DNA from 2 places in the Rhizobium sp. P1_E6 genome. Region 2 is predicted to be linked to the other one. Evidence: riboswitches for the same ligand, from Rfam matches in the RefSeq annotation. Region 2 holds a riboswitch; the other holds the start of a gene.
What was found. A riboswitch is a leader RNA that binds a small molecule or an ion and turns the genes downstream of it on or off. The one in region 2 is predicted to bind FMN.
Positions count from the first base shown of each region.

Region 1 (4,417 bases), on a different contig from region 2:
AACGGCCATCCAGAGCGTTGCATCGTCGCCAGTGCCGATGATCGTTACACCTTCGAAGCCATAGCGGATTTCGTTGGCGAGCAGTTCCTTCGGCAGGGCGATCTCGGTCTTGATGTCGCCCTTGGCGGTCACGTTGTAGAGGGCGTGCGGCACGAGACGCTCGGTATAGCCTTCCGAAGCCAGCCAGAAGGAACCGTCGGCAGCAACAGCGATGCCTTCGATATCGAGCTTCTGAGCCGGAGCACCGTCACGCTTGACGACAAGTGCATCGGTGATGACGGCCGGCTTCTTGGTGGCATCGATCGTGTAGATCGTCGGCTGCGAGCCCAGGACGCTGTCGCTGACGGCGTAGAGCATGCCCGGCTTGCCCGGGACGGCGGCGAGTCCCGAAAGGGCTGCAAAGCCGATCGGGTTGCCGTCTTTCTCGGCGGAGACGATGTGCGGATAGGCCTTTTCGCCTTCGCCGCGCTCATAGATCATGACGTGCGAACGCGTGCCCCCATCTTTGCCGAGGTCGAGTTCGTTGGCGGTGGCAAACAGGTTACGCTGCGGAATGGCAATCGCGCCTTCCGGGGAAATGCCTGACGGCAAAATCTGCAGCAGTTCCGGATCAGCACCCGTATCCTTGTAGACGCCGACGACGGAAGCGCGCTCGGCGAGCACGAAGAACAGATTGTCATCGCCGAACTTGGCGGCTTCGAGACCCTCCGGTTCGACGCCCTTCGACGAGGAGCGGCTTTCCGGATAATGGCCGAGGGCCGCTACGGCGCGCTCGAAAGAGCTACCCGATTCGTAGAGAACCTTGCCGGTCTTGTCGAAGATGGTGAAGCCGCGCGAGCCGCCTTCATAGTCGCCTTCGTTGGCGACGACGAGACGGTTGTCGTCCAGCCACTTCACGGCGTCCGGCTCGCGCAGGACGCCCTTCTTCTCGCCGGTGAACTTCAAGGCGCCGTCACGCTTGGTGTCGATGCCCGAAAGATCGGTGCTGCCGGCGGTGAAGTGTGTCTTCACCGTGCCGGTCGTGCCGTCGAGAATGATGATCTCGTTGTTTTCCTGCAGCGTGAGCGCAATTTCGTTCTGGCTGTTGAAGGCAACGAATTCCGGCTCCGGATCTTCCGGGGCAACGCCTGTGAGACCGGTCAGGGCGACATGCTTGATCGTGCCGCAATCGACGGTGCCGTCGGTCTTGACCTGGAAGACGACGAGGTCGCCAGCCGGCATCTGCGGGATCTTGCCGTCGTTGACCTCTTCGTCGCGCTCATTTTCGATGGCAATGGTGCCGAGCGTCCTGTCCTTGTTGAGGGCGATCGAATCAGGCTGACCGCCGAGATCGCAGGTCGCGTCGATCTTCTTGCTGGCGATATCGACGATCGCCAGACGACCGGACGGCTTCTGCTTGCTCTCGCTGGTGTTGACTGCGACGAGCGCCTTGCCGGCTGCTGATGTGACCGAGGTCGGCTCGCCGTCCATCATCAGCGCGCCGCCGGCCTTGGGTGCCTTGGCATCTGTGATGTCGATGAAGCCGATCGCGCCGAGCGGGCTATCGCTGTAGATCAGCGTGTTGCCATCCTGCGAGGCGGTGATGATTTCGGCCGAGGTGGTCGAAAGCTTGTCCTTGTCGGCCGGCAGGTTGGTCGCGACCGGGAAAGAGGCGATGCGGTTGAAAACCGGCTCAGCCGCTGCCGGGAAGGCAACGGACGCGAAAAGCACGGCAGCAATCGCTGCCTTGCGCGAAGACGATGTCATTGAAAATCCCCCAATGCCGAAAAAATCGAACAGAGGTTTTTTGCGGGACTGCCATGACAGACACATGACAGCCTGCGACATTTGTACAGTTCGCGTCAGGCCGCCTGCCGTTCGCGAAGCATCTCGATGCGCATGATGAAGAGCGACGCGGCGAGAATGAGCGCTGCCCCGAGCCACAGATAACCAGCCGGCGCATAGCCGAAGAAAAGCCAACCCGCGAGCACGTTCAACGGCAGCTTCAGGTCATCGAAGGGCTGCACATAGGCGGCGTCGGCACTCGCATAGGCAAGGGTCAGCAGATATTGCGCCACGACCGTCAGGAGGCCTGCCAGAAGGAAAAGCGCAAGCGCTGCGCCCGTCGGCACTGCGAAGCCCGCTGCGAGCGCCAGGCCGCCATTGATCGGCGTCAGCAGCACTAGCAGCCAGACGGTGATCGTCTCCGGCTTCTCGATGCCGGTCAGGCTCTTGGTGATGAGCGAGGAGGCGCCCCAAAGCAGGGCCGAGATAACAGGTAGAAGTGCCGCCCAGGTGAAGCTGTCCGACCAAGGCTGAAGGATGATCATCGCTCCGACAAAGCCTGTTCCCGTCGCCATCCAGCGAGCAGGTCCGACCCGTTCGCCGAGGAACAGGCGCGCGCCGAGAATGATGAAGAAGGGCGAGGTCATGACGAGCGCGATCGCCTGCCAGATCGGCACCGAGGCAAGGCCGGAAACCCAGGCCTCGACGCCGAGCGCGGCAAAGACGACGCGCACGACATGCCGCCAGGGATAGTCCGTGCGCATGGCGGAAAGACCGACCTTGCGCAGGAAGGGCAACGAAAAAAGAAAGGCGAAGCCGTATTGCCAGAAGGCTGCGGAAGTCGCCGGGAAGGCAAGCGTCATCGTGAGCCACTGGGTGACGACATTGAGGAGCGAGAAGACGACGCCTCCAAGCACCATGAAGGCTGCACCGGCAACGGCGCGGGAATGCGAGACTGCAAGGGAATTCTGATTCATGTCTTCCATCCGGACTACAGCGCCGCGCGTCTTTTCAGACGCGCAAAGGACGCTGTCGAACTTTGAATTGCTGCATAATTTCGCCCCTAAATCGATTCCGACTTGGGGAATTATGCAGGAGACCAAACATAAATCAGGACGCATGAGGCGACGGCACGCAGACGCCTGCAGATCCCTGCCCGCGCGCGGCCATGCTCATTCTCTTTCATCCGGACTTTAACCGTCGGCTCCGGAATCACACCGGATCTGCTGACCCTTTCCAAGCCGAGGCTTGAGAAGGCGCTCGCGGGCTCAGGCCTTAGCCCTTACCGCCGGTGGGGACTTTCACCCCGCCCTGAGAACATTGTCGTCGTAAGACAAAGTACCGAGTGCCGCAAGCGGCGAAAACAAAAAGGGGTCCGGCGATGCCGAACCCCCTCAAAATCCTGCACGGCCGTTCTCGTTTACGGCCAGCGGACAATCTCGTATCAGCCGTTGACGGCGTCCTTCAGGCCCTTGCCGGGCGTGAACTTCGGCACGTTGCGTGCCGGGATGTCGACTTCGGCGCCGGTCGACGGGTTGCGACCCTTCGTGGCAGCGCGATGAGAAACCGTGAAGCTGCCGAAGCCAGCAAGACGGATGTCGCCCTTGTTCTTCAGTTCAGCCTGCACAACATCAAAAACTGCGTCGACGGCAGATGCTGCGTCAGACTTCGTGAGTCCAGCCTTTTCGGCTACTGCGGACACGAGTTCATTCTTGTTCATGTTTCCACCCCTTTCTCTATGGTTTGAAACAACTCAATCTGTAAGCTAGGCGCAGAAATCGCTTTTATCAGGCCCGCCGGGAACCCAAAAACCCTGCAAATCAAGGAAAAGCAAGCGCCTACATGACGTTTTCACAAAAAAAGGCCGGCGTTACCGCCGGCCTTTTTCAAGATTTGTAACAATTGGGCATAAATGTGGCGGCCAAGGCTCAATGAGCTATGGTCGCACCTGCATCATCAAGCCCTTCGACCGTCGCAATGACGGGCGTTTCCACCGTGCCATCCCACTCGATCGGCTCGGGACGACGCAGCAGCGCATGCTTGATCACTTCGCCCATGCGGGAGACCGGAATGATCTCCATGTTGTTCTTCACATTGTCCGGAATCTCGGCCAGATCCTTGGCATTCTCTTCCGGAATCAGCACCTTCTTGATGCCGCCGCGAAGCGCAGCGAGCAGCTTTTCCTTCAGGCCGCCGATCGGCAGAATGCGACCGCGCAGGGTGATTTCACCCGTCATTGCCACATCCTTGTTGACCGGAATGCCAGTCATGATCGAGACGATCGCGGTTGCCATGGCGACACCGGCCGACGGACCATCCTTCGGCGTCGCGCCTTCCGGCACGTGCACGTGAATGTCGCTCTTGTCGAAGCGCGGCGGCTCGATGCCGAAATCGACGGCGCGCGAGCGGACATAAGATGCCGCTGCCGAGATCGATTCCTTCATCACTTCCTTCAGGTTGCCGGTGACGGTCATGCGGCCCTTGCCGGGCATCATGACGCCTTCGATCGTCAGCAGTTCGCCGCCGACTTCCGTCCAGGCAAGACCCGTGACAACACCAACCTGATCTTCGCGTTCGGCTTCGCCGTGGCGGAAGCGCGGAACGCCGAGATAGTCGTCGATGTTCGCCGCCGTGACATGAACCGCCTTCGTCT
Region 1 covers NZ_JBFUBG010000003.1:156,401-160,817, forward strand. Annotated here, with positions in the region: gene AC1D35_RS03480 (esterase-like activity of phytase family protein) at 1-1,746, opposite strand, end outside; gene AC1D35_RS03485 (DMT family transporter) at 1,842-2,750, opposite strand; FMN riboswitch at 2,935-3,087, opposite strand; gene hupB (DNA-binding protein HupB) at 3,209-3,484, opposite strand; gene lon (endopeptidase La) at 3,693-4,417, opposite strand, start outside.
Region 1: linked by a shared signal. The riboswitch ahead of AC1D35_RS03485 (DMT family transporter) and the one ahead of ribB (3,4-dihydroxy-2-butanone-4-phosphate synthase) in region 2 are both predicted to bind FMN.

Region 2 (4,417 bases):
CAGCGGCATCGGGCAGAGGATCGCCATCGGTCTCGCCCAGTGCGGTGCTGACGTCGCGCTTCTCGACCGCCGTAGCGATGACGGCCTTGCCAATACTGCCGGCCATATCAGGGCTGCCGGCCGTCGATCGATCGAGATTGCAGCCGATGTGACCAGCAAGTCGTCTCTGGCGGATGCCGTCGCCCGCACCGAAGCCGATCTCGGTGCGCTCTCGCTTGCTGTCAATGCCGCCGGTATCGCCAATGCCAATCCCGCCGAGGAGATGGAAGAGGATCAGTATCAGACGCTGATGGACATCAACCTGAAGGGCGTTTTCCTCTCCTGCCAGGCCGAAGCGCGGGCCATGTTGAAGAACGGCCGCGGGTCGATCGTCAACATCGCCTCCATGTCGGGCGTTATCGTCAATCGCGGTTTGAGCCAGGCCCATTACAATGCCTCGAAGGCGGGCGTGATCCATATGTCGAAGTCGTTCGCCATGGAGTGGGTCGGGCGCGGCATCCGCGTCAACACGATCTCGCCGGGCTATACCGCAACGCCGATGAACACCCGGCCCGAAATGGTGCATCAGACCAAGCTCTTCGAGGAACAGACGCCGATGCAGCGAATGGCCAGTGTCGACGAGATGGTCGGTCCGGCTGTCTTTCTGCTGTCGAATGCCGCGAGCTTCGTGACGGGCGTCGATCTGCTCGTCGACGGCGGCTTCTGCTGCTGGTGATGCCATGCGCAAGCTGATCGCAGGCAATTGGAAAATGAACGGTCTCATCTCCTCCCAAGCTGAGATCGAGGCGCTGAAGGGACTAACGGGCAGTGCGACGTGCGATATCGTCGTCTGCCCGCCCTTCACGCTGATTGATCGCGCAGTGGCGCGGGTTAAGGATTCGAAACTGGTCATCGGCGCGCAGGATTGTCATGCGCAGCAGTCAGGTGCCCATACGGGCGACGTCTCTGCCGAAATGCTCGCCAATATTGGCGCGCGTTATGTCATCCTCGGACATTCCGAGCGCCGTGTGTCTCACGGCGAAGATGATGAAATCGTCCTTGCAAAGGCAGTTGCCGCTCACCAAGCGGGCTTGATCGCGATCGTCTGTGTCGGTGAAACGCGACATGAGCGTGACGAGGGACGGGCGATCGAAGTGGTTGGCGAGCAGTTGAGAGAATCCATTCCCGAGGCAGCGACGAGCGCAAATCTCGTCGTCGCCTATGAGCCCGTATGGGCGATAGGAACCGGATTGGTGCCGACCAACGAACAGATCGAGGAGGTCCATGCCGCGATCCGGCAGATGCTCGCAGATCGGCTGGGGAACGACGGCCATTCAGTCAAGATCCTCTATGGCGGCTCGGTCAAGGCGTCGAATGCGGCTTCGATCTTCAAGATTCGCAATGTGGACGGCGCGCTGGTTGGCGGCGCTTCGCTGAAGGCATCGGAATTCGCCGCGATTATTTCTGCAGCCGTTTGAAGTCTAAGTGAGCGGGTAAGCGCGGCCGGTTTCTTGGATCGGCGCCGCACTCGCCGGCACCGTGAAAGGAAAAGAGAATGCAACGCTTCGAAAACAGGACTGTCGTCATTACCGGCGCAAGCCGCGGCATCGGTGCGGCGATTGCCAAACGCTTTGCGCGCGAGGGCGCCAATCTCGTCGTCTCCGCCAATGAGGAGAGCGTGCATGCCGTCGCCGAGCAGATCAAGGTCGATGGCGGCAAAGCTATCTCCTTCGTTGGCGACGTCACCGACAAGGCAAGCGTCAAGGCTCTTTATGACGCTGCCGAACAGGCCTTCGGCGCCGTTGATGTCTCCATTCAAAATGCCGGTGTCATCACCATTGCCCGCATCGAGGATATGACTGAGGGCGAGTGGGACAAGGTCATGGCGGTCAACACCAAGGGCGTGTTCCTCTGCGCCCAGGAAGCGATTGCCCGCATGCGCAAGCATGGCCGCGGCGGTCGCATCATCAACACCGCCTCCGGCCAGGCACGCGACGGCTTCATCTATACGCCGCATTATGCCGCGTCGAAGATGGGCGTTGTCGGCATTACCCAGAGCCTTGCCAAGGAAGTCGCGACCAACGGCATTACCGTCAACGCGTTCTGCCCCGGCATCATCGAAACCGACATGTGGGCCTATAACGACCAGGCATGGGGCAAGCTGCTCGGCAACTACGGCCCCGGCGAACTCATGAAGGAATGGGTCGAGGGAATACCGATGAAGCGTGCCGGATCGGGCGAAGATGTCGCCGGCCTCGTCACCTTCCTTGCGAGCGACGACGCGGCCTATATCACCGGCCAGACCATCAATGTCGATGGCGGCCTGATCATGTCATAGCTTTGTTCGACAATAGCGAACGGTGCTTTCACCTATACGAGACAATTCTCGAGCGGTGATTTTCGCCCAACCTCTTGCCGAACGAGGCATTCATCATTTATCTAAGAAATGTTCTCAGGGCGGGGTGTAATTCCCCACCGGCGGTATCGAGGCAACTCGGAGCCCGCGAGCGCCTTCGTGAAAGCGAAGGGTCAGCAGATCCGGTGAGATGCCGGAGCCGACGGTCATAGTCCGGATGGAAGAGAGCAACGTAGAGGACGCCGCTCGGCACGCGGCGTTTCATATGCTTGTTCGCCCAAGGGAAAATGGTGGCCTTTGACAGGCCATGGATGTCGCGCGTTGCGGCTAACCCTTGAAAGGCAGAGAAATGGCAATTTCTAAAATCGAAGATGGGATCGCCGCAATTGCACGCGGCGAGATCGTGGTCGTCGTCGACGATCGCGACAGGGAAAACGAGGGTGACCTCGTCATCGCATCGGAAGCAATCACTCCGCAGGCAATCGCCTTCATGATGAATTACGCCCGCGGCCTCATCTGCGTCGCAATGGAAGGCGAACGGYTGGACGAACTGCAGATCCCGCAGATGGTTCCCAACAATACCGAACTCTTGAAGACAGCTTTCACCGTGTCGGTTGACTATATCCCTGAAACGACGACCGGTATTTCCGCGGCTGACCGCGCCGCGACGGTTCGCGCGCTCATCGGTAAGAATTCTCGCCCCGAGGATTTTGCGCGGCCCGGCCATATCTTCCCGCTGCGAGCGCATCCGAACGGCGTGCTTTCTCGCCCCGGCCATACCGAGGCGGCTGTCGATCTCGCTAGGCTTGCCGGCCTGTCGCCGTCGGGCGTCATCTGCGAAGTGGCCAATGACGATGGCACGATGGCGCGCCTGCCCGATCTCGAGCGGTTTGCCGAACGGCACGGCCTCCACCTGATCACGATCGAGGATCTCATTGCCTATCGTGGCGTGAGCGCGCCTGTTAAGGCCGCTTAGGAAGCCCGCCTTGTCTGCCGTGGTTATATACCGCGGCAAGCAAAGATCGCGTGGGTGCCGTTTGCGCCATCCGGAGCGAGCGCCCGCCCTCTGCCATGGATAAGCAGAGGGAGCTGTTGGCTMGAAGAAGGCCCGATCACGCGGGCCTTCTATGTTTCACCATGCCGTCAGACAACGAGTGCCAGCGCCGGACCCTGATCGTCCGCCTCGCTTTCAAGCTCCTGGCCGGCCGTGCCTTCCAAGTTATCGGAAGCCAGCAGATTGAACTCCCGACGTTCTTTCTCCGACACAATCGCGAGGTCGATGACCTTCTGCAGGTTGGCGGCATGGCGGAAGGTGGGATCGTCCTGTTTCCCGGTCCTGACCGCTTCGGCAAAGCGCTGATAGTTGGTCAGCACCGTCGGCACCTCGATATCACGCCAGGTGGCGCTTTCAATGTCGTCGCCGAAACAGCCGCGAAGATCCGAGCCGTCCGGACGATGAGTGACTTCGAGGCTGCCCCTCTCGCCGTAGATGCGCAGCTTCAGCTCGTTCAAATGGCCGGTCGCCCAGCGGGTCGCATGGATGACACCGAGCGCGCCATTGGCGAAATCGACCGACATAGTGAAGCTGTCATTGGCATCCAGCATATACTCGCCGATCTGGCCACCCGGCGCCTTGTTGAAGGTCTTGAGCCGCGCAAAGACGTGATCGATGTCGGTCGCAGCGCCATAGGCTGCGAAGTCGAGGATATGGATACCGACATCGCCGAGCACGCCGTTCGAACCGTGACCGGTGGACAGGCGCCACAGCCAGCGCGATTCCGTGCGCCAGTCGCCCCAGGCACGCGAAACCAGCCAGCTCTGCAGGTAAGAGGCTTCAACATGACGGATGGTGCCGAGTTCGCCTGATAGCACCATCTCGCGGGCGCGCTGCAGGGGAGCAACGTTGCGATAGGTGAGGTTCACCATGTTGATGACCCCGGCTGCCTCTGCAGCTTCGGTCATCTCGAGCGCGTGCGCATAATTCTCCGCCAGCGGCTTTTCGCAGAAGACGTGCTTGCCGGCGGCAATCAGCGCGAGGCTGGTCGCGTGGTGGATACGGTCGGGCGTCACATTCGTCGCCGC
Region 2 covers NZ_JBFUBG010000092.1:323-4,739, reverse strand. Annotated here, with positions in the region: gene AC1D35_RS28980 (SDR family oxidoreductase) at 1-715, shown strand, start outside; gene tpiA (triose-phosphate isomerase) at 720-1,457, shown strand; gene AC1D35_RS28970 (glucose 1-dehydrogenase) at 1,535-2,317, shown strand; FMN riboswitch at 2,424-2,568, shown strand; gene ribB (3,4-dihydroxy-2-butanone-4-phosphate synthase) at 2,685-3,311, shown strand; gene AC1D35_RS28960 (Gfo/Idh/MocA family protein) at 3,479-4,417, opposite strand, start outside.